Regions from separate parts of the Microbacterium lacusdiani genome, predicted to be linked through region 1. Evidence: predicted binding sites of a transcription regulator. Region 1 holds the regulator's gene; each other region holds the start of a gene.
What was found. The regulator HspR, encoded in region 1, represses chaperone genes until heat shock. The targets are predictions, from matches to a motif close to AAGTTGAGTCNNNNNGACTCAACTT.

Region 1 (6,892 bases):
GGATGGAGATGATGCGCCACACGCTCGAGTCGCTCGGGCCGAAGGTGCTCGCGACGCGCATGGTGCGCGACTACGTGGGGCAGCTCTACGCCCCCGCGGCCACCGCGGCGCGCGCGCTCGACGGCGACTACTCGGGCGCGGTCGAGCTCGCGGCGTGGAAGCGGCGCGTGCGTGCGGCGTGGGGCGGCGTGCGCGTCGAGCACGTCGAGTCCAGCGGCGTGGACGAGCTCGCCGAGGTGGGCGCGGAGCTCTCGGTCAGCGCGCACGTCGCGCTCGGCGGCCTCACCCCCGACGACGTCGAGGTGCAGCTCGTGTACGGCCGCGCCGAGGGCGACGACCAGCTCTCGTCGGTGCAGGCGGCTCCGCTGAGCCCGCGCGACGCGTTCTCCGGCGGCCGCACCGCGTTCGCGGGAGCCGTGCGTCTGGACCGCGCGGGCCCCTTCGGCTACACCGTGCGCGTCGTCCCCCGCCACGAGCGCCTGGCCTCCACGGCCGAGCTCGGGCTCGCCGCCCTGGCGTAGGGCGCGCGAGGGGGCTCGGCGCGTTTCGTCTCCGCTTCGCTCCGCTCAACGACCGGATGTCCCCCGGTCGTTGAGCGGAGCGAGCGCCAGCGAGCGGAGACGAAACGCCTGAAGCGCCCCTCGGCTCAGGCGGACTCGAGCACGACGACCGAGCGCGCCCCGATGCGGAACGTGCCGCCGGCGGGGTACACCGCCCCGACCGCGATCTCCGGGTCGGTCGACAGCGCCACGCGCCCCGCGGGCTCCCACTCCTGCATCGCGAGCGTGATGTCCACCGCGTGATCCGCCGCGTTGAACCACAGCAGGAAGGACGCGTCCATCTGCTGCTCGCCGCGGGGCCCCGGCTCGCGCAGCGGCTTGCCGGACAGGAACATCCCGATCGTGCGGAGGTGGTGTTCGTGCCAGTCGGCGCTGCGCATCACGCGCCCGTCCGGGTGCATCCAGGCCAGGTCGTTCGGGCCGTCCTTGATGATGGGCCGCCCCTCGAACCAGTGGCGCTGCCTCAGGGCGGGGTGCTCGCGCCGCAGCTTGAGCGCGGCCTTCGTGATCTCGTACACGTCGAGCCACGCGTCGTCCGGCCGCCAGTCGACCCACGAGATCTCGTTGTCCTGGCAGTAGGCGTTGTTGTTGCCGCCCTGCGTGCGACCGCGCTCGTCGCCCGCCGTGAGCATGGGCACGCCGTTGGACAGGCACAGCGTCACCATGAGGTTCGCGGCCTGGCGGCGGCGCAGGGCCAGGATGTCCGGGTCGTCGGTCTCGCCCTCGACGCCGTGGTTCCACGACCGGTTGTTGTCGGTCCCGTCGCGGTTGTCCTCGCCGTTGGCCTCGTTGTGCTTGTGGTCGTACGAGACCAGGTCGCGCACCGTGAAGCCGTCGTGGGCCGTGATGAAGTTCACCGAGTTGTACGCCGAACGGCCGTCGTCCGCGTACAGGTCGCTGGATCCGGCGAGACGGGTCGCGACGTCGCGGATGGGCGCGTGCCCGCGCCAGTAGTCGCGGATCGTGTCGCGGTACTTGTCGTTCCACTCGACCCACGGCGGCGGCATCTTGCCGACCAGGTAGCCGTCCATCGAGGTGTCCCACGGCTCGGCGATCAGCTTGACGTGACGCAGGATCGGATCCTGGTCGATCGCGATGAGCAGCGCGTTCTGGAAGTCGACGTCGTAGCCCGTGCGGGTCAGCGCCGACATCAGGTCGAAGCGGAAGCCGTCGACGTGCATCTCGGTCACCCAGTACCGCAGGGAGTCCAGGATGAGGCGCAGCGCGAGCGGGTTCCAGGTGTTCACCGTGTTGCCGCAGCCGGTGACGTCCCAGTACCGGTCGTCGAAGCCGCCGTCCTCGGCGATCACGCGCTTGTAGAAGCCGCGGTCGTCGAAGCCCCGGAACGACAGCGTCGGGCCGTTGGGCCCGGCCTCGGCGGTGTGGTTGTAGACCACGTCGAGGATGACCTCGATGCCCGCCCGGTGCAGCGACTTGACCATGTGCTTGAACTCGGCGACCTGCTGCCCGCGGTCGCCGGACGAGCTGTACGACGCATCGGGGGCGAAGTAGCACAGGGTGTTGTAACCCCAGTAGTTCACGACCCCGCGCTCGAGCAGGGCCGGCTCGGAGAAGAACTGCTGCACCGGCAGCAGCTCGACCGCCGTGATGCCGAGGTCGCGCAGGTACTCGACCACGGCGGGCTCGGCGAGGCCCGCGTACGTGCCGCGCAGGTGCTCCGGGATCCGGTCGTGCAGCTTGGTGAAGCCCTTGACGTGCAGCTCGTAGATGACCGTGTCGCGCCAGCGGCGCTTCATCGGCGTGTCGCCCTCCCAGTCGAACGACGGGTCCACCACCACGCTGCGCCCGGTGTATCCGGCGGAGTCCGTGTCGTCGCGCACGGCCGGATCGTCCTCGCGCGCTCCGTAGATCGGCTGCTCGGCGATGATCGTGCCGCTCGTCGCGAGCCCGTACGGGTCGAGCAGGAGCTTGTGGGGGTTGAACCGGAAGCCGTTGGCGGGATCCCACGGGCCGTCGACCCGGTAGCCGTACCGCTGGCCGGGCGCGATGTCCGGGAGGGCGCCGTGCCAGATGCCCTGCGAATGCTCGGTGAGCTCGTACTGACGCTCCGAGCCGTCATCGCCGAACAGGCACAGCGTCACGCTGGAGGCGTTCGGCGAGTACACCGCGAAGTTCGTGGAGTCGGGCGTCCACGTCGCGCCGAGCGGCCAGTTCCGGCCGGGCCAGACCTTAGCGGCCTGGCCCCAGCTCGTCCAGGTCTGAGGGCTCATTCCGCCCATTCTGCCCGCTCAGTGGAACCGCTCTCGCCACCGGCGCGCGAGATGCCGTCATCCGGCCGGCGCGGCGCCTCAGTTCTGCGGCGGGTGCCACAGCACGAGCTCGGCGCTGCGACGCACGCGCGTCCCCGCCCGCAGCGTCACGACCGACCCGGTCGACCCCGCGGCGAACACGCGCGCCCCGGGCCGGCTCTCGATCTCGGCGCGCAGGCGGTGCTCGAGCTCGGCGACGCGGCGGCGCAGATCGCGCACCTCGTCCTCGAGGTCGAGCACGCGCGCGATAGCCGCGAGGCTCATCCCCTCGCCCGACAGCTTGGCGACCTCGCGCAGCTGCTGGATGTTCCGCGCCGAGTACCGGCGCGACCCGCCGCGCGTGCGGCCGGGGACGACGAGCCCGATGCGGTCGTACTGCCGCAGCGTCTGGGGGTGCATCCCCGCCAGCTCCGCGGCGACGGCGATCGCGAAGACGGGCGCGTCCTCATCCACGTCGTACGTGTCGCTCATCCGTCCCACCTCCTCGCTGTCCTCGCCGTGTCTCACTTCGTGCCGGAATCCGGGCCGGATTCCGGCACGAAGTGAGACATCCTCCTCAGGCTATGAGCCCTGTGCCTTGGCCATGATCTCGGCGCGCGGGTTGCCCTGCGGGCCGACCTCGACGAAGCGCTCGAGCGCCTCGCGCGCGGCGTCGTCGAGGTGCGAGGGCACCACGACCTGGAGCTCGGCGAGCAGGTCGCCGGTGCCCTTCTGCGTCGTGATCCCCCGACCCTTGACGCGCAGCACGCGCCCCGACGGGGTGCCGGGGGCGACGCGCAGCTTGACCGGCTCGCCGCCGAGCGTCGGCACCTCGATCGTCGCCCCGAGGGCGGCCTCCGCAAACGTCACCGGCACCACGACGCGGAGGTTGAGGCCCTCGCGCGTGAACACCGGATGCGGCCGCACCGCGACCTCGACGACGATGTCGCCGTTCTCGCCGCCGTCGGGCGACGGGCGCCCCTTGCCGCGCAGGCGGATCTTCTGCCCGTCCGCGACGCCGGCCGGGATCTTGATCTTGAACGGCTTGCCGTCCTCGCTCTGCAGCGTGATCGTCTCGCCCTTGGCCGCGGTGATGAAGTCGATCGTGGTGCGCGCGCGGACGTCGGCGCCCTTGTGAGGCCCGCCGTAGCCGCGGAAGCCTCCCGAGGGCTGGCCGAATCCGCCCGTGCCGAACCGGCCGCCGCCGCCCTGGTTGAACATCGCGAAGATGTCGTCGAAGTCGGCGGCCGACCCGCGGTTCTGCGTGAACATGCTGAACACATCGTCGAAGCCGCCGGCCGAGCCGCCGCCCGCCGTGAAGCGCGCGCCCGAGCCCATGGCGCGGATCTGGTCGTACTCCTCGCGCTGGGCCGGGTCGGACAGCACCGAGTACGCCTCGCTGATCTCCTTGAACTTCGCCTCGGCGGCGGTGTCGCCGGGCTTGGAGTCCGGGTGATACTGCCGCGCGAGCTTGCGGTAGACCTTCTTCAGCTCGGCGGCGCTGACGTCCTTCGACACCCCCAGGACCTTGTAGAAGTCCTTCTCGAACCAGTCCTGACTGGCCATCGGCGCCTCGCTTACTCTGCCGGCACCGCGACGACGACCTTCGCCGGACGCAGTTCGACGTCGCCCAGGCGGTAGCCGACCTCGACGACCTCGAGCACGGTGGTCTCGGTCGCGCCGGGCGTCGGCTGCTGGAAGATCGCCTCGTGGTGCTGCGGGTCGAACGCCTCGCCGGCCTCGCCGAACGCGACCACGCCGAGGCGCTCGGCCACGCCGCGCACCTTCTCGGCGATCGCGGCGAAGGGCGTGCCCTCCGCGAGGTCGCCGTGCTTCTCGGCGCGGGCGAGGTCGTCGAGCACGGGCAGCAGGCCGCGGGCGGCCTCACCCTTGGCGCGGGCGACCTCGACGTGGCGCTGGTCCTCGGTGCGACGCCGGTAGTTCGCGTACTCCGCCTGGAGGCGCTTCAGGTCGTGCAGCAGCTGCGTCTCGTAGTCGCTCTTCTCCTGCTCGGCCGCCTCCTCCAGCTGGTCGGCGTTCAGGATGTCGTCGACGGTGAGCTCGAACTCGGCCGTCTCATCCGCGGTCGGCTCGGCACCGGCATCCGGGGTCTCCTCGGAGACCAGCTCCTCCTGCGCCTCGGGGGCGGCGGCGTCCTGCGCCTCCGCCCCCTCGGCTGCGGGCCGGACCTCGTCGCCGTCGTTCTCGGGCTTGCGGTCCTTGTCGCTCATCAGGCCTTCTTGTCCTCGTCGTCCTCGACCACCTCGGCGTCGATGACGTCCTCGTCGGCGGCGGGCTGCTCACCGGCGGGGGCGTCGCCCGCGGGCGCGGCCTGCTCGGCCTGCGCCTGCGCGTAGATCGCCTCGCCGAGCTTGGTCTGGCTCTGGTTCAGCTTGTCGTACGCGGTCTTCACGGCCTCGTCGTCGTCGCCGGCGAGGGCCTTCTTGAGCTCGTCGACGTCGGCCTGGACCGACTCCTTGACGTCGGCCGGGAGCTTGTCCTCGTTGTCCTTGATCAGCTTCTCGATCGAGTACGAGAGCGTCTCGGCCTGGTTGCGGGTCTCGGCGGCCTCGCGGCGCTTCCTGTCCTCGGCAGCGTGCTCCTCGGCCTCGCGGACCATGCGCTCGATGTCCTCCTTGGGCAGCGACGAGCCACCCGTGATGGTCATCGACTGCTCCTTGCCGGTGCCCTTGTCCTTGGCCGACACGTGCACGATGCCGTTCGCGTCGATGTCGAACGTGACCTCGATCTGCGGCACGCCGCGCGGCGCGGGCGCGATGTCGGTCAGGTCGAACGTGCCGAGCGGCTTGTTGTCGCGCGTGAACTCGCGCTCGCCCTGGAACACCTGGATCGACACCGACGGCTGGTTGTCGTCGGCCGTGGTGAAGGTCTCGCTGCGCTTGGTCGGGATGGCCGTGTTGCGCTCGATGAGCTTGGTCATGATGCCGCCCTTGGTCTCGATGCCGAGGCTCAGGGGGGTGACGTCGATCAGCAGCACGTCCTTGCGCTCGCCCTTGAGGACGCCGGCCTGCAGGGCGGCGCCGACGGCGACGACCTCGTCCGGGTTCACGCCCTTGTTGGGCTCCTTGCCGGTCTCGCGCTTGACGAGGTCGCTCACGGCGGGCATGCGGGTCGAGCCACCGACGAGGACCACGTGCGCGATGTCGGACACCTTGATGCCGGCCTCGCGGATGACGTCCTCGAACGGCTTGACGGTGCGCTCGAGCAGGTCCTTCGTGAGCTCCTCGAACTTGGCGCGCGTGAGGGTCTCGGACAGCGAGACGGGGCCCGACTCGGTGAGCGACAGGTAGGGCAGGTTGATGCTGGTCGAGGTCGAGCTCGACAGCTCCTTCTTGGCCTGCTCCGCGGCCTCCTTGAGGCGCTGCAGCGCGATCTTGTCGCCCGAGACGTCCACGCCCGTGGTGGCCTTGAACTGCTGGATCAGCCAGTCGACGATCCGCTGGTCCCAGTCGTCGCCGCCGAGGCGGTTGTCGCCGGCGGTCGCGCGCACCTGGATGGTCGAGAAGTCGTCGTCCTTGCCCACCTCGAGGAGGGACACGTCGAACGTGCCGCCGCCGAGGTCGAAGACGAGGATGAGCTCGTCCTCCTTGCCCTTGTCGAGGCCGTAGGCCAGGGCGGCCGCGGTGGGCTCGTTGATGATGCGCAGCACGTTGAGGCCGGCGATCTCGCCCGCCTCCTTGGTGGCCTGGCGCTCGGCGTCGTTGAAGTACGCCGGGACGGTGATGACGGCGTCCGTCACGGTGTCGCCGAGGTACTGCTCGGCGTCGCGCTTGAGCTTCATCAGGATGCGCGCCGAGATCTCCTGCGGCGTGTACTTCTTGCCGTCGACCTCGAAGGTCCAGTCGGTGCCGATGTGGCGCTTGACCGAGGCGATCGTGCGGTCGACGTTCGTGACGGCCTGGCGCTTGGCGGTCTCGCCGACCAGCACCTCGCCGTCCTTGGTGAACGCGACGACCGAAGGGGTCGTGCGGAAGCCCTCGGCGTTCGCGATGACCTTCGGCTCACCGCCCTCGAGGACGCTCACGACCGAGTTGGTCGTTCCGAGGTCGATACCCACAGCAC
Region 2 (6,892 bases), on a different contig from region 1:
TCCCGGCGAACACGGCGGTGACCTCGGGGTCGGCGGCCAGCGCGACACCGCGCTCGTAGCCGGAGCGCGCCGACCAGTCGCCGCGGAGCGGCTCGGGTGCCGGGGCGCCGAGCGCCTCGCGCCAGCCGCGTTCTCGCTCGTCCGCGGCATACGAGCCCGCGGGGCCCGCGAGGTGGTGCACCGTGGCGTGACCCGCATCCCGGAGGCGGGCGACGGCGGCGGCCGCTCCCCCGGCGTGGTCCGACTCGATCGCGATCAGGCTGGGCGCCGGGGCCGAGTCGACGGCGACCAGCGGGAAGGCGGCGGCACCGGCGGCCCGCACGGTCGGCGTCGCCTCGTTGAGCGCGATCGCGCCGTCGACGCGGTGATCCGACAGCGCGGCGAACGCCGCCTGCGCCGATCCGGGTGTGTCGTCCGCGAGGGTCAGGACCAGCACGGCGTGGTCGCGCGCGGCCCCGGCCGCGACCACGGCCTCGAGCACGCGGGCGTTGCCGACCGTGGCGAGGGTGCGGACGAGGACGCCGATCGTGCGCGTGCGGCCGGTGCGCAGCGCGCGGGCGGCCCGGTTGGGGCGGTAGCCGAGCTCGGCCATGGCGGCCTCGACCCGCGCGCGGGTGGTGGGGTCCACGTTGGCGGCGCCGTTGGCCACGCGGGACACCGTCTGCCCCGAGACGCCCGCGAGCCGCGCGACGTCGGCGGCCGACACGCTGCGCGCCATCCTGCTCTCCTTCGATCGAAACCTCGTGTACCGCCTCTCGGCGTTCTACCTCTATCATGCATGTTGACGTCAACATGCGCCGCATCTCCCGAAGGATCCCCATGACGCACACCCCCGACCTGCCCGCGACGGAGCTGGGCGCCGGCGTCGTGCGCCGCCCGGCCCGCCTGGCCGACGGCCGCGAGCTGATCTACTACGACGACCCGGGCACGACGCTGCCGCCCGAGCGCCGCGTCGACGAGCGCGAGCTCGACCCGCGCCCCGCGACGGCGACCATGCGCCGGGACGTGCTGACCGGCGACTGGATCTCGGTGGCGGCCGCGCGCCAGAACCGCGCGCACCTGCCCCCGGCCGACCTGGACCCGCTGGCGCCCCAGACGCCGACGAACCCGTCGGAGCTGCCGTCGTCGTACGACGTCGCGGTGTTCGAGAACCGCTCGCCCTCCTTCGGCCCCGCGCTGGACGAGGCGTTCGGCGACGCTCCCGCGGCGGAGGACGCTCCGCGCGGCCTGGACGACCTGAACGCCCCCGGCCTCGGCCGTTCGCGCACCTCGGTCGGCCGCTGCGAGGTCGTGTGCTTCAGCCCGGAGCGCACCGGCTCGTTCGGCACGCAGTCGGTCACGCGCGCGCGCACCGTGATCGAGGCCTGGGCCGACCGCACGGCCGCGCTGTCGGCGCTGCCCGGCGTGCGACAGGTGTTCGTGTTCGAGAACCGCGGCGAGGAGATCGGCGTCACGCTGCAGCACCCGCACGGCCAGATCTACGCCTACCCCTACGTCACGCCGCGCACGCAGCTGCTGCTGGCGTCGATCGAGCGCGAGGGCGCGGACCTGTTCGACCGCATCATCGAGTTCGAGTCGGCGGGACCCCGCGTCGTCGTCGAGGGCGAGCACTGGATCGGCTACGTGCCGTTCGCCGCGCGCTGGCCCGTCGAGGTGCACCTCGCGCCGCGCCGCCACGCGGCCGACTTCGCCGAGCTCACGGCCGAGGAGCGCGACGAGCTCGCGCCGCTCTACCTGCGCCTGCTGCGCGGTGTCGACGCCCTGTACACGACGCCGACCCCGTACATCGCGGCGTGGCACCAGGCACCGGTCGAGGTCGGCCGCGACAGCGCCCGCCTGCACCTGCAGCTCACGTCGCCGCGTCGCGCGGCCGACAAGCTCAAGTTCCTCGCGGGCTCGGAGGCCGCGATGGGCGCGTGGATCGGCGACGTGCCGCCCGAGCAGTCCGCGGAGCGCCTGCGCATCGCGATCGCCGAGGCCGACCAGGCCGCGGGGGTCGAGGCGTGACCGCCCTCGTCCAGGCTCAGGAGCTCTTCGCCCGGGTCGCCGGATCCCCCGCCGCCGGCGTGTGGTCGTCGGCCGGCCGCGCGAACCTGATCGGCGAGCACACCGACTACAACGAGGGCTTCGTGCTGCCCTTCGCGATCCAGCACCGCACCTACGCCGCCGCGGCCACGCGCGGCGACGGCGTGGTCCGCGTGGTGTCGACGTTCGCCGAGCAGCCCGTCGAGCTGCCCGTCGCCGAGCTCGCCGCGACGTTCGACGGCCCCGCCGGTCACGCGGTGACGGGCGGCGTCGTGCCCGAGTGGGCCGCGTACGCGCTGGGCGTGGCCTGGGCCGCGCTCGCCGCATCCGGCCGCGCCGCGGCCGACGTGCCGGGCGTGGACATCGCGATCGCGTCGGATGTGCCGATCGGCGCGGGCCTGTCGTCGTCGGCGGCCATCGAGGGCGCCGTGGCCTCGGCGCTCGACGAGCTGTGGGGCCTCGGCCTCGCGCCCCTCGACATGGCGCGCGTCGGGCGCCGCGCCGAGAACGAGGCGGTCGGCGCCCCCACCGGGATCATGGACCAGGTCTCGTCGATCATGGGCCGCGCGGACGCCGCGACGTTCCTCGACTGCCGCAGCCTCGAGACCCAGTCGGTCGACCTCGGCTTCGCGCGCGAGGGGCTCTCGCTCCTCGTGATCGACACGCGGGTCAAGCACTCGCACTCGACCGGCGGCTACCGCGAGCGCCGCGAGGCGTGCGAGCGGGGCGCGGCCGCCATGGGCGTGCCCGCGCTGCGCGACGTGACCGTCGCGGAGCTGGATCGCGCGCGCGAGCTCCTCGACGACGTGACGTTCCGCCGCATCCGGCACATCGTCACCGAGAACCAGCGCGTGCTCGACACGGTCGAGACCCTGCGCGCTCAGGGGCCGCGCGCCATCGGCGACCTGCTGGTCGCGTCGCACGCCTCGATGCGGGACGACTTCGAGATCTCGGTGCCCGAGCTCGACACGGCCGTGGAGACCGCGCTCGCCGAGGGCGCGGTCGGCGCCCGCATGACGGGCGGCGGCTTCGGCGGAGCGGCCATCGCCCTGGTCGACGAGGCGCGCGTCGACGCCGTGGCCGAGGCCGCGACCGCCGCGTTCGCGGACCGCGGCTTCGCGGCCCCCCATGCCTTCACGGTCGTGCCCTCGGAGGGTGCGCGCCGCGACGTCTGACGCCCCCCGGCACGCGAGGAGGGACCCGGCCGACGGCCGGGTCCCTCCTCGTCTGCGCGGGCTACGCCGTCAGCTCGGGCGTGACGTCCTGCGACGCGGTCATGGAGCGCTGGACCTCGATCTTGCGCGGCTTGGCCTTCTCGCTGATCGGGATGAGCACGCTCAGCACGCCGTTGTCGTAGGTCGCCGAGATGCCGGCCGTGTCGATGCCCTGCCCCAGGTTGAGCTGGCGCAGGTACGAGCCCGTGGCGCGCTCGCGGGTGATCCACTTCACGCCCTCGGCGCTGCGGGCGGTGCGCTCGGCGCGGATGGTGAGCAGCTGGCCGTCCACGTCGATGTCGACGCTGCCCGGGTCGATGCCCGGCAGGTCGGCGCTCAGGACGTAGTGGTCGCCGTCGCGGTACAGGTCCATCGGCATCAGCCGCGGACCCTGCCGGTCGAACAGCTGCTCGGCCACGCGGTCGAACTCACGGAACGGGTCGAAGAACATCGCCATCGTGATTCCTCCTCCTGTCTGCTCGTGGCGATTCAGACCTGAGTCATGAGGACTCAATTCCGTTTTAGCACTCTCGGGGTGAGAGTGCAAGATCCGTTTTCTGCCCCTTCCATGTCTCAGTTCGGCGCGGAATCCAGGGGCGATTCCGCGCGGAAGTGAGACACGGCACGGGGTTGAATGGGACCGTGACCCCGAACCCCGATGCCGCCCTGTGCTCCGCGCTCGCCAGCGACCTGGCGGCCGCGCGCTTCCGCTCGGAGGCGCTGCGCGCCGCGTGGGGCGTCGAGGCCGACGACGCGATCGGGCGCGGCTTGAGGGTCCCGGCGCTGCGCGCGCTCGGCGGCAGGTCGGATGCGCTCGCGACGCTCGGACGGCTGCTGGTGCTCGGCATCGCGCAGCCCTTGCCGGCGGTGGATGCGGCGCTGCCGCGCCTCGGCGCCCGCGGCCTCCAGTCGCTCGGCCTGGCCGAGGTCGCGGGCGATGCGGTCGAGCCGCGCGCGATCGTCCGGCCCCAGTCGTACCTCGACAGCGAGGGCGCGGGCGAGTGGTGGTTCGCGAGCGACCTGGACGAGCTCGCGATCGGCGGCGGGGCGCTCGCCGAGGACCATGTGCTCGGCGTCGGCGGGGCCTCGCTCACGCTGGCCGGCCTGCAGCTGCCGACGCCCGCGGGGCGCGTGCTCGACCTCGGCACCGGGTGCGGCGTGCAGGCGCTGCGCGCCCTGCGGTACGCCGACTCCGCGGTCGCGACGGACCTCTCCGAGCGCGCGCTCGCGTTCGCGCGCCTGAACGCACTGCTCAACGCCGAGGGCGGCCGGGTGGAGACCCGGCACGGCAGCCTCTTCGATCCGGTCGCGGGCGAGACGTTCGACCGCGTCGTCTCCAATCCGCCGTTCGTGATCACGCCGCGCGCCCTGGGCGTGCCGGACTACGAGTACCGCGACGGCGGGATGGTCGGGGATGCGCTGGTCGAGAAGGTGATCGCCGGCGTCGGCGCCGTCCTCGAGCCCGGCGGCGTCGCCCAGCTGCTGGGCAACTGGGAGACCCGCGGCGGCGTCGACGGGCTCGACCGCGTGCGCGCGTGGATCGAGTCGTCGGATGTCCCGCTGGACGCCTGGGTCGTCGAGCGCGAGCAGCTCGATCCCATCCAGTACGCGGAGATGTGGATCCGCGACGGCGGGACGGTGCCGGGCTCCGCGCGGCACGACGCGCTGCTGGGCGCCTGGCTGGACGACTTCGCCGAGCGCGGCGTGAGCGCGATCGGCTTCGGGTACGTGCTGCTGCGACGGGCGGCGGATGAGCCGACCCTCGCGCGATACGAGCGCGTGCCCCAGCCGATCCCGTCGGAGGGCGGCCTCGGCATCCACCTCGCGGAGGCCCTCGCCGCGCACGACCGGCTCGTCGCGATGGACGACGACGCGCTCGCCGAGGCCACGCTCCGCACCGCCCCGGACGTCACCGAGGCGCGGCATCACCTGCCGGGCGTCGCGGATCCGCAGGTGATCGAGCTGCGGCAGGGCGGCGGGTTCGGCCGTGCGCTGCAGGCCGACCCGGGGCTCGCCGCCCTGGTGGGCGCGTGCGACGGCGACCTGCCGGTGGGCCCGCTGATCGCGGCGATCGCGGACCTGCTCGAGGTCGACGGCGCGGCGCTGCGGGCCGAGCTGCTGCCGCGCGTGCGGGACCTGATCGTGGACGGGTTCCTGCGGCTGTCCTGAGGCGGATCAGCCGGCGGCGACAAGCGCGACGGCGACCGCGCACGCCGCGAGGCCGACCGCCTGGCCGCGGTGGATGCGCTCGCGCAGGACGAGCGCGGCGAGGATCACGGTCGCGGCCGGGTAGAGCGCCGAGATGACCGAGACCACGGTCAGCAGGCCGTGCTGGGTCGCGAACAGGAAGAAGGTCAGCGCCGTGGCGCCGAGCACTCCGGGGAGCAGCGCGAGCCCCGCGCGGCGCGGAGGCAGCGCGATCCCCGCCCGCACGAGAAGGACGCCGGCCGCGAGCACGACGACCGCGACGAGCATCGCGAGCGCGTTGGGCCAGAGTCCCGCCTCCTCCCGGAACTGGCCGATCGCCGCGAAGGCCGTGCCGAATCCGAGGCCGGCGAGGACGCCGTCCCGGATCGACGCGGCGGTTCCGGTCCGAGACGCGGCGTGCGCCGGGGGCACCCGCGCCACGAGCCAGATCGCGACGAGCCCGACCGCGATGCCGCCCCACACGAGCGGCGCGGGCCGCTCGCCGGCGGCGACCCCGGCCACCACGGGCACGGCCGCGCTGACGACGGCCGAGATGGGCGCGACGACGCTCATCCGGCCCGCCGCGAGCCCGCGGTAGAGGAACGCCGTGCCGAGCGCGGATCCGGTGCCGGCCAGCGCGGCCCACGCGAGGTCGACCGGAGCCGGGGCGCCGCCGATCGCGAGCGCAGCGGCGCCCGCCGCGAGGAGCGCTCCGATCTGCCCCCACAGCGCGATGGTCCAGGGGCTGTCGCGCTTGGAGAGCACGCCGCCCAGGAAGTCGGACAGCCCGTACGCGGCCGCGCTCGCCAGGGCGAGCAGGATGGCCGTCACGGCCGCAGCAGCGACTTGATCGCGCGGCGCTCGTCCATGGCGGCGTAGGCCTCGGCGACCTCCGCCATCGGCAGGGTCAGGTCGAACACGCGGCCGGGGTCGATCGCGCCCGACAGCACCTCGGGCAGCAGCTCGTCGACGTAGTTCCGGACGGGGGCCACTCCCCCGCGCACGCCCACGTTGCTGCTGAACATCGTGCGGACCGGCAGCTCCGGGCCGCCGTGAGGAACGCCCACAAACCCGACCTGGCCGCCCGGACGCGCCGAGCGCAGGGCCTGGTCCATCGACTCCTTCGTGCCGACGCACTCGAGCACCGCGTCGGGCCCGATGCCGTCGAACAGGTCCTTGACCGCCGCGATGCCCTCGTCGCCGCGCTGCTCCAGCACGTCGGTCGCCCCGAACGCCCGCGCCAGCGCCTGCCGCGGCTCGTGCCGCGACATCGCGACGATCCGCTCGGCGCCGAGCCGCGCCGCCGCGAGCACGCCGCTCAGGCCCACGGCGCCGTCGCCGACGACCGCGACCGTGGATCCCGGCCGCACCCCGGCCGAGACGGCGGCGTGATGCCCCGTGAGCATGACGTCGGAGAGCGACAGCAGACCGGGGACGAGCGCGTCGTCGGGCATCCCGCCCGGCAC
Region 3 (6,892 bases), on a different contig from region 1:
CCTCGACAACGCCGGCATCTCCTACCCCGGATACTCGGCCACTCTGCTGGCCGTGCTCGAGGTCCCCGGCATCCTGATCGGCATCCTCCTCGCGCGCCGACACCTCGCCAAAACCGCCGGGTGGGGACCCACCCTCCACGAAGTCCTCACCGGCAAATCGGTGCTCCTCCTGATCGGGGGGTTGGCCATCGGATTCATCGCAGGCCCTGCCGGGTACGCCCCGATCGCGCCCGTGTTCACCGACGCCTTCCGCGGACTGCTGGTGCTGTTCCTGCTCGCCCTCGGCCTTGAAGTCGGACACCGGCTCGGCACCATCCGAGAAGGCGGACCCGGGCTGATCGCCTTCGCCCTCCTCTTCCCCCTCGCCGCGGGTACCCTCGGCGTCGCGACCGGAACCCTCATCGGGATTAACGTCGGCGGAGCGGTCGTCCTGGGCGTCCTCTGCGCCAGTGCGTCCTACATCGCCGCGCCCGCCGCTGTCCGCCTCGCGTTGCCTGACGCCAACACCGCCCTGTCCCTCACTGCCAGCATCGGCATCACCTTCCCCCTCAACCTCGTCCTCGGGATCCCTCTCCTAGCCTGGCTCGCCGAGCAGCTCGCAGGCAGATGATTAACCGGGACGGTCGGGGTTGCTGGGCATGGTGCGGGCGATGACGTATTCGATACTGTCCCGCTGCGAGAACTGCGCCCACCTGCTCGCGGTTTGAGGAGTCAGACCCGTCTGCGTGGCCACTACCGCAGCGGGGAGGTCGCTGGCGAGAGCCAGCATGGCGGTGTTGCGGGTAACTTGGGGGCGGATCCCGGCTTGAGCAAGCTTTCTCCCGAGCGTGGTGGGATGGATGGGCTCGTGTGGTCTGCGTGGAGAAGCGAATAGGTAGCTGGCTTCACCTGTCCGTGTCCGCGCGGGCAGAGACTGCTGTGCCGTGGACCTGAGACGATCGACGATCTCAGCCACAACTGGCGCGATCTCGATGTGATCCGTCGCGATCGCCAGGTACGTGCGCCCTTCCGTCGTGCGGAGATCAGCGGTGGTGAGCTGGTGGATGCGTTCGACCCGGGCGCCGTACAACAGGATGCACACCGGCTCCGAGTGGGTTCGGTTACGACTGCCAGTGGCAGGATCGACACAACTCGCAGTAATACTGCCAACAAGGAGGCCGGTGTGAGGACCGTCGCATGCATCGTGCAGGAGGGCTTCGCGCCCTTCGAGTTCGGCGTCGCGTGCGAGGCCTTCGGCCTCGACCGCTCGGACGACGGGATCGAGTCGTTCGACTTCCGCATCGTGACGCCCGATCCGGGGCCCGTCACCTCGAACCTCGGCTTCTCGATCAACGTCGCCGACGACCTGACCTTCGCCGAGACCGCCGACATCGTGGTCGTCTCCACCCAGCCGCGATCGGCGTGGGGCCGGATCGACACGCGCGTGGCCGCGGTCATCCGGTCGGCGGTCGAGCGCGACGCGTGGCTGCTCAGCGTCTGCAGCGGCGCGTTCGTGCTGGCCGCGGCCGGCGTGCTCGACGGGCGACGAGCGACCACGCACTGGATGTACTCCGACGCCATGGCACGCATGTATCCGCGGATCGACGTCGATCCCGACGTCCTCTACGTGCAGGACGGCCACATCATCACGAGCGCCGGGACGGCGGCGGGGCTCGACGCGTGCCTGCACCTGCTGCGCCAGGAGCTGGGCGCCGAGGCGACCAATCGCATCGCGCGCCGGATGGTCGTCGCGCCGCAGCGCGACGGCGGCCAGGCGCAGTTCATCGACCGGCCCCTTCCGGAGTCCGCGGGCCTCTCGCTCGCGCCGGTGGCCGACTGGGCGCTCGAGAACTTGGACCGCGAGCTGACGGTGGAGCTGCTCGCCGCGCGGGCGCACATGTCGCCGCGCACGTTCGCTCGTCGCTTCAAGGCCGACTACGGCACGACGCCGGCGGCGTGGCTCGCGCGGCAGCGGATCATCCAGGCCCAGCGCCTGCTGGAGCGCACAGAGTGGGGCCTCGATCGGATCGCCGACGAGTGCGGCTTCGGATCGGCGGCCGTGCTGCGGCAGAACTTCGCGCGCGTCCTGGGCATCACGCCGACCGCGTACCGCGCGCGCTTCGCGTGCTCGACCGCGCCGATGGCCGACACCGCCGCCTGAGGCCGGCCGTCACAGCAGCAGGATGCCGAGCGTGGCGCTGCTCACCAGGCCGGTGAGCAGCGCGACGAGCGAGGCGCGCCGCGCCGTGGGGAAGCACGCGCCGATCGCGCCGAGCACCGCGGCGGCCGCGCCCGCCGGCACGCCGATCCCGAGGCTGAACGCGGGCGGCTCGGCGGCGCGACCAGGCATCATGACGCCCACGGTGACTGCGAGGACGATCACGGCGACGGCGGCGCCCACGAGCGCGAGCGCGGCGATCGTCCGGTGCGCCGCCGCGGCGGCCCGGGTCGGGGTCGCGGCACGGTGGGACGGGGCCTGGCCGGAGGACATCCCTCCCAGCCTGCCGGGGCGGGGCGCCCGCGTCTGTCGCCCATTCGGGTGACAAGCGGGGTGAGGTCGCATTCCAGGTCGGTCTACCCGCGGCGGCCCGGCCGCTGATAAACTTCAGCGCAGACGACTCAACTTTGTCGACGAGCTTCGGGAGGCGACATGGCAGACCAGCCGCAGGAGGACCAGCGCAGCGCGCTCGAGCAGTTCGGCATCGACCTGACCGAGCGCGCCCGGCAGGGCAAGCTCGACCCCGTGATCGGGCGGGACAGCGAGATCCGGCGCGTGAGCCAGGTGCTCACGCGCCGCACCAAGAACAACCCGGTGCTGATCGGCGAGCCCGGCGTCGGCAAGACCGCCGTCGTCGAGGGCCTCGCGCAGCGCATCGTGGCGGGCGACGTCGCCGAGAGCCTCAAGGACAAGCGCCTGGTCAGCCTCGACATGTCGGCGCTCGTGGCCGGTGCCATGTACCGCGGCCAGTTCGAGGAGCGCCTCAAGAACGTCCTGAAGGAGATCACCGAGTCCGAGGGCCGGATCATCACCTTCATCGACGAGCTGCACGTGCTGATGGGCGCGGGCGGCGGCGAGGGCTCGGTCGCGGCGTCGAACATGCTGAAGCCCATGCTGGCCCGCGGCGAGCTGCGCCTGATCGGCGCGACCACGCTCAACGAGTACCGCGAGTTCATCGAGAAGGACGCCGCGCTGGAGCGCCGCTTCCAGCAGGTGTACGTGGGCGAGCCGAGCGTCGAGGACACCGTCGCGATCCTGCGCGGACTGAAGGGCCGCTACGAGGCGCACCACGGCGTCACCATCAGCGACAGCGCGCTCGTGGCAGCCGCCGCGCTGAGCAACCGGTACATCCCGAGCCGGCAGCTGCCCGACAAGGCGATCGACCTGATCGACGAGGCCATGAGCCGCCTCAAGATGGAGATCGACTCCTCCCCCGTCGAGATCGACCAGCTCAAGCGCCAGGTCGACCGCATGCGCCTCGAGGAGCTGGCGCTGAAGAAGGAGAAGGACGCCGCCTCGAAGGAGCGCCTCGGCAGGCTGCGCGAGCAGATGGCCGAGGCCGAGGCGGAGCTGGCCGAGCTGGAGGCGCGCTGGGCGCGCGAGCGCGGCGGCCTGAACCTCGTCGGCGACCTCAAGAAGCGCCTCGACGAGGCCGTCACCGAGCGCGACCGCGCGCTGCGCGAGGCGGACTACGCCAAGGCGTCGAAGCTGCAGTACGAGACCATCAAGCAGCTGGAGGCGCAGCTCGCCGAGGCCGAGCAGCAGGCCGAGGCGGCCAAGGACGAGCCCCGGATGGTGAACGAGCAGGTCACGGAGGACGACATCGCGGCCGTGATCTCGGCCTGGACGGGCATCCCGGTCGGGCGCCTGCTGCAGGGCGAGACCGAGAAGCTGCTGCACCTCGAGTCGGAGCTCGGCCGCCGCCTGATCGGGCAGAAGGAGGCCGTGAAGGCCGTGTCGGATGCCGTCCGCCGCTCGCGCGCCGGCATCAGCGACCCCAACCGGCCGACCGGATCGTTCCTGTTCCTGGGCCCGACCGGCGTCGGCAAGACCGAGCTCGCGAAGGCGCTCGCGGAGTTCCTGTTCGACGACGAGCACGCCATGGTGCGCATCGACATGTCGGAGTATGGCGAGAAGCACACCGTCAGCCGCCTGGTCGGCGCCCCTCCGGGCTACATCGGGTACGAGCAGGGCGGTCAGCTGACGGAGGCGGTGCGCCGGCGTCCGTACAGCGTCGTGCTGCTCGACGAGGTCGAGAAGGCGCACCCGGAGGTGTTCGACGTCCTGCTGCAGGTGATGGACGACGGTCGCCTGACCGACGGGCAGGGCCGCACGGTCGACTTCAAGAACGTCATCCTGATCCTGACGTCGAACCTGGGCTCGTCCATCCTGATCGACCCGACGATCTCCGCCGAGGACAAGCGCGACCAGGTGCTGCAGCTGGTGCGTCAGGCGTTCAAGCCGGAGTTCGTGAACCGCCTCGACGACATCGTGATGTTCCAGGCGCTCACGCAGGACGACCTGGCGCAGATCGTCGAGCTGCAGGTCGACCTGCTGCAGCGGCGCCTGTCGGACCGCCGGCTCACGCTGGCCGTCACCCCGGATGCGCGGGCGTGGCTGGCCGAGCGCGGGTACGACCCGATCTACGGCGCCCGTCCCCTGCGACGGCTCATCCAGACCGAGATTCAGGATCGGCTCGCGATGGCGATCCTGTCGGGCGGCGTGCGCGACGGCGACACGGTGCGCGTCGACGTGGCGGCCGACGGCTCGCAGCTGGCGGTGCTCAGCGCCAGTTCGTCGCCCGAGCCGGAGGCCGACGAGGACGTGATCGACGCCGAGATCGTGGAGGACTGACTCTGCATGCCGTGAACGGCATGTGGCGACGAGAAAGGGCCGACGGGATGATCCCGTCGGCCCTTTTCGCGCTTCTGATCAGGCGTTGACGATCAGCGACTCCGCGATCGGGCGACGCGTGCGCGGGGCGAGCTCGCGCTCGCGCAACGGCTCGGGCAGGGCGTCCAGGTCGCCGAACTCGCCCAGGGCGATCACCGAGAACGGGCGCTCGTTCTCGGGCAGCTCGAACGTCGCGGCGACGGCGGCCGGGTCGAAGCCGGTCATCTGGTGCACGACGAGGCCGTCGTGGTGCGCCTGCACGGAGAGGTGCGCGGCGGCCTGGCCGAGGTCGTAGATCGCGGTCGGGATCTCGTTGCCCTCCGCGTCGCGGACGATCGCCACCGTGACGATCAGCACGGCGGCGGCGGGCGCCCAGGCCTGGTTGAAGCCCACGAGGGTCTCGGCGATCGCGGCGTGCTCGGCCGTGCCGCGGCGCGCGACGATGAACTTCCACGGCTGCAGGTTCATGGCCGACGGCGTCCAACGCGCGGCCTCGAGGGCGCTCGACAGCTTGCGCTCGTCGATCGGCGTCACCGGGTCGTAGGCCCGGGGGCTCCAGCGCTCGGCGAGGACGTCGAGGACGGGGTGGTCGGTGTTCGCGGTGCGGTCGAGCGTGGCAGCGCCCATGAGGTCTCCTCGGATTCGGTGACGGTGGTCCGGGGCGCCGTTGCCCTCCGCGGGGGTGAAACCCCGCCCGGGCGATCTTATTCCCGTGAATCGATCCGGGGGGGATTCCGGGTCAGCCGGCCAGGGCCTCGCGGAGCCTCACGCGGCCGCCGGTGCGCAGCAGCGAGTTCTCGTAGATGCGCGCCCCGAGCGCGATCACGGCCGCGCACGTGGCGAGCATGATGCCCAGCGACAGCAGCGGCTCCCACCACTGCGCCTCGCCGAAGAACAGGCGCACCGGCATCCCGACCGGCGCGGAGAACGGCACGTACGACATCACCGTCATGACGACCGGGTTGTCGTTGAAGAAGACCACGATCAGGTACGGGGCCATGACCAGATACGTGACCGGGCCCGTGGTCGAGCCGATGTCCTCCTGCCGCGACACCATCGCTCCCGTCGCCGCGAACAGGGCCGCGGTGAGGATGAACCCGAAGAGGAAGAACACCGCGAACCACACCACCGGCGCCCCGAGCCCGGCCAGCAGCTCGGTCTGCCCCGTGATCACGAGGCCGAGCACCGCCACGGTGACGAGCGACAGGATCTGGCCCATGGCCAGCGCCGTGTTGCCGAGCACCTTGCCCGCCAGGAGGACGCGGGTCGGGATGGCCGAGATCAGGATCTCCACCACGCGCGTCTGCTTCTCCTCCACCACGCTCGCCGCGATCGTGGCGCCGAAGGTCATGGCGGCCATGAAGAACACGATCCCGAAGCCGAACGCCACGAAGTACCGGATAAGGGGGTTCATGGCATCCGGGTCCAGCAGCTCCACCTCGGGCTGCACCGCGAGCGCCTGCTGCAGGCCCGCGGGCACCTCGCTGTCGGCCACGATCGTGAGGCCCACGGGCGAGCCCGGGTCCACGACGACGGCCGCCTCGACCTCGCCGTCGCGCACGAGCCGCTCCGCCGCGGCGCGGTCGGCGACGTCGACCACCTCGACACCCGGCACCTCCTGCAGCTGTGCGGCGGCGTCGGCCGGCGCGGCGACCTCGATCGCTTCTTCGCGACCGGCGGAGAACCCGCCCCAGAGCACGGCGGCCAGGGCGATCAGCACCAGCAGAATCGACGACACGACGAACGTGCGGCTGCGCAGCTTCGAGCCGATCTCGCGCTCGGCGACGAGCCAGGTGGCCTGCGTGGGGGACACCTCGACGGAGCGGCGGCGGGGCGCGGTGGCGCTCACTGGATGACCTCCTTGAAGATCTGGGCGAGCGACGGATGCTGCGGCGCGAAGCTCGCGACGTCCCCCTGATCGACCGCGCGTCGCAGCACGCGCTGCGCGGCCTCCTCGCTCTCGGCGTCGAACACGGCGTATCCGCCGTCGAAGCGGACGACCTCGATCCCGGGCAGCTCGCG

Region 2: ACYVGN_RS01680 (Hsp20/alpha crystallin family protein) is a predicted target of HspR. The motif match lies at 3,732-3,756, and genes of this name have one in related genera.
Region 3: ACYVGN_RS01600 (ATP-dependent Clp protease ATP-binding subunit) is a predicted target of HspR. The motif match lies at 2,581-2,605, and genes of this name have one in related genera.

The regions. Positions count from the first base shown of each region.
Region 1 covers NZ_BAAGXJ010000005.1:82,865-89,756, forward strand. Annotated here, with positions in the region: gene glgP (alpha-glucan family phosphorylase) at 1-521, shown strand, start outside; gene glgX (glycogen debranching protein GlgX) at 647-2,791, opposite strand; gene ACYVGN_RS05880 (heat shock protein transcriptional repressor HspR) at 2,870-3,301, opposite strand; gene ACYVGN_RS05885 (DnaJ C-terminal domain-containing protein) at 3,392-4,375, opposite strand; gene ACYVGN_RS05890 (nucleotide exchange factor GrpE) at 4,387-5,040, opposite strand; gene dnaK (molecular chaperone DnaK) at 5,040-6,892, opposite strand, start outside.
Region 2 covers NZ_BAAGXJ010000002.1:35,206-42,097, reverse strand. Annotated here, with positions in the region: gene ACYVGN_RS01695 (LacI family DNA-binding transcriptional regulator) at 1-718, opposite strand, end outside; gene galT (galactose-1-phosphate uridylyltransferase) at 820-2,007, shown strand; gene galK (galactokinase) at 2,004-3,200, shown strand; gene ACYVGN_RS01680 (Hsp20/alpha crystallin family protein) at 3,262-3,696, opposite strand; gene ACYVGN_RS01675 (DUF7059 domain-containing protein) at 3,882-5,408, shown strand; gene ACYVGN_RS01670 (EamA family transporter) at 5,415-6,257, opposite strand; gene ACYVGN_RS01665 (zinc-dependent alcohol dehydrogenase family protein) at 6,254-6,892, opposite strand, start outside.
Region 3 covers NZ_BAAGXJ010000002.1:19,455-26,346, reverse strand. Annotated here, with positions in the region: gene ACYVGN_RS01620 (sodium-dependent bicarbonate transport family permease) at 1-610, shown strand, start outside; gene ACYVGN_RS01615 (hypothetical protein) at 611-1,081, opposite strand; gene ACYVGN_RS01610 (GlxA family transcriptional regulator) at 1,163-2,140, shown strand; gene ACYVGN_RS01605 (hypothetical protein) at 2,150-2,470, opposite strand; gene ACYVGN_RS01600 (ATP-dependent Clp protease ATP-binding subunit) at 2,630-4,831, shown strand; gene ACYVGN_RS01595 (nitroreductase family protein) at 4,910-5,497, opposite strand; gene ACYVGN_RS01590 (ABC transporter permease) at 5,610-6,719, opposite strand; gene ACYVGN_RS01585 (ABC transporter ATP-binding protein) at 6,716-6,892, opposite strand, start outside.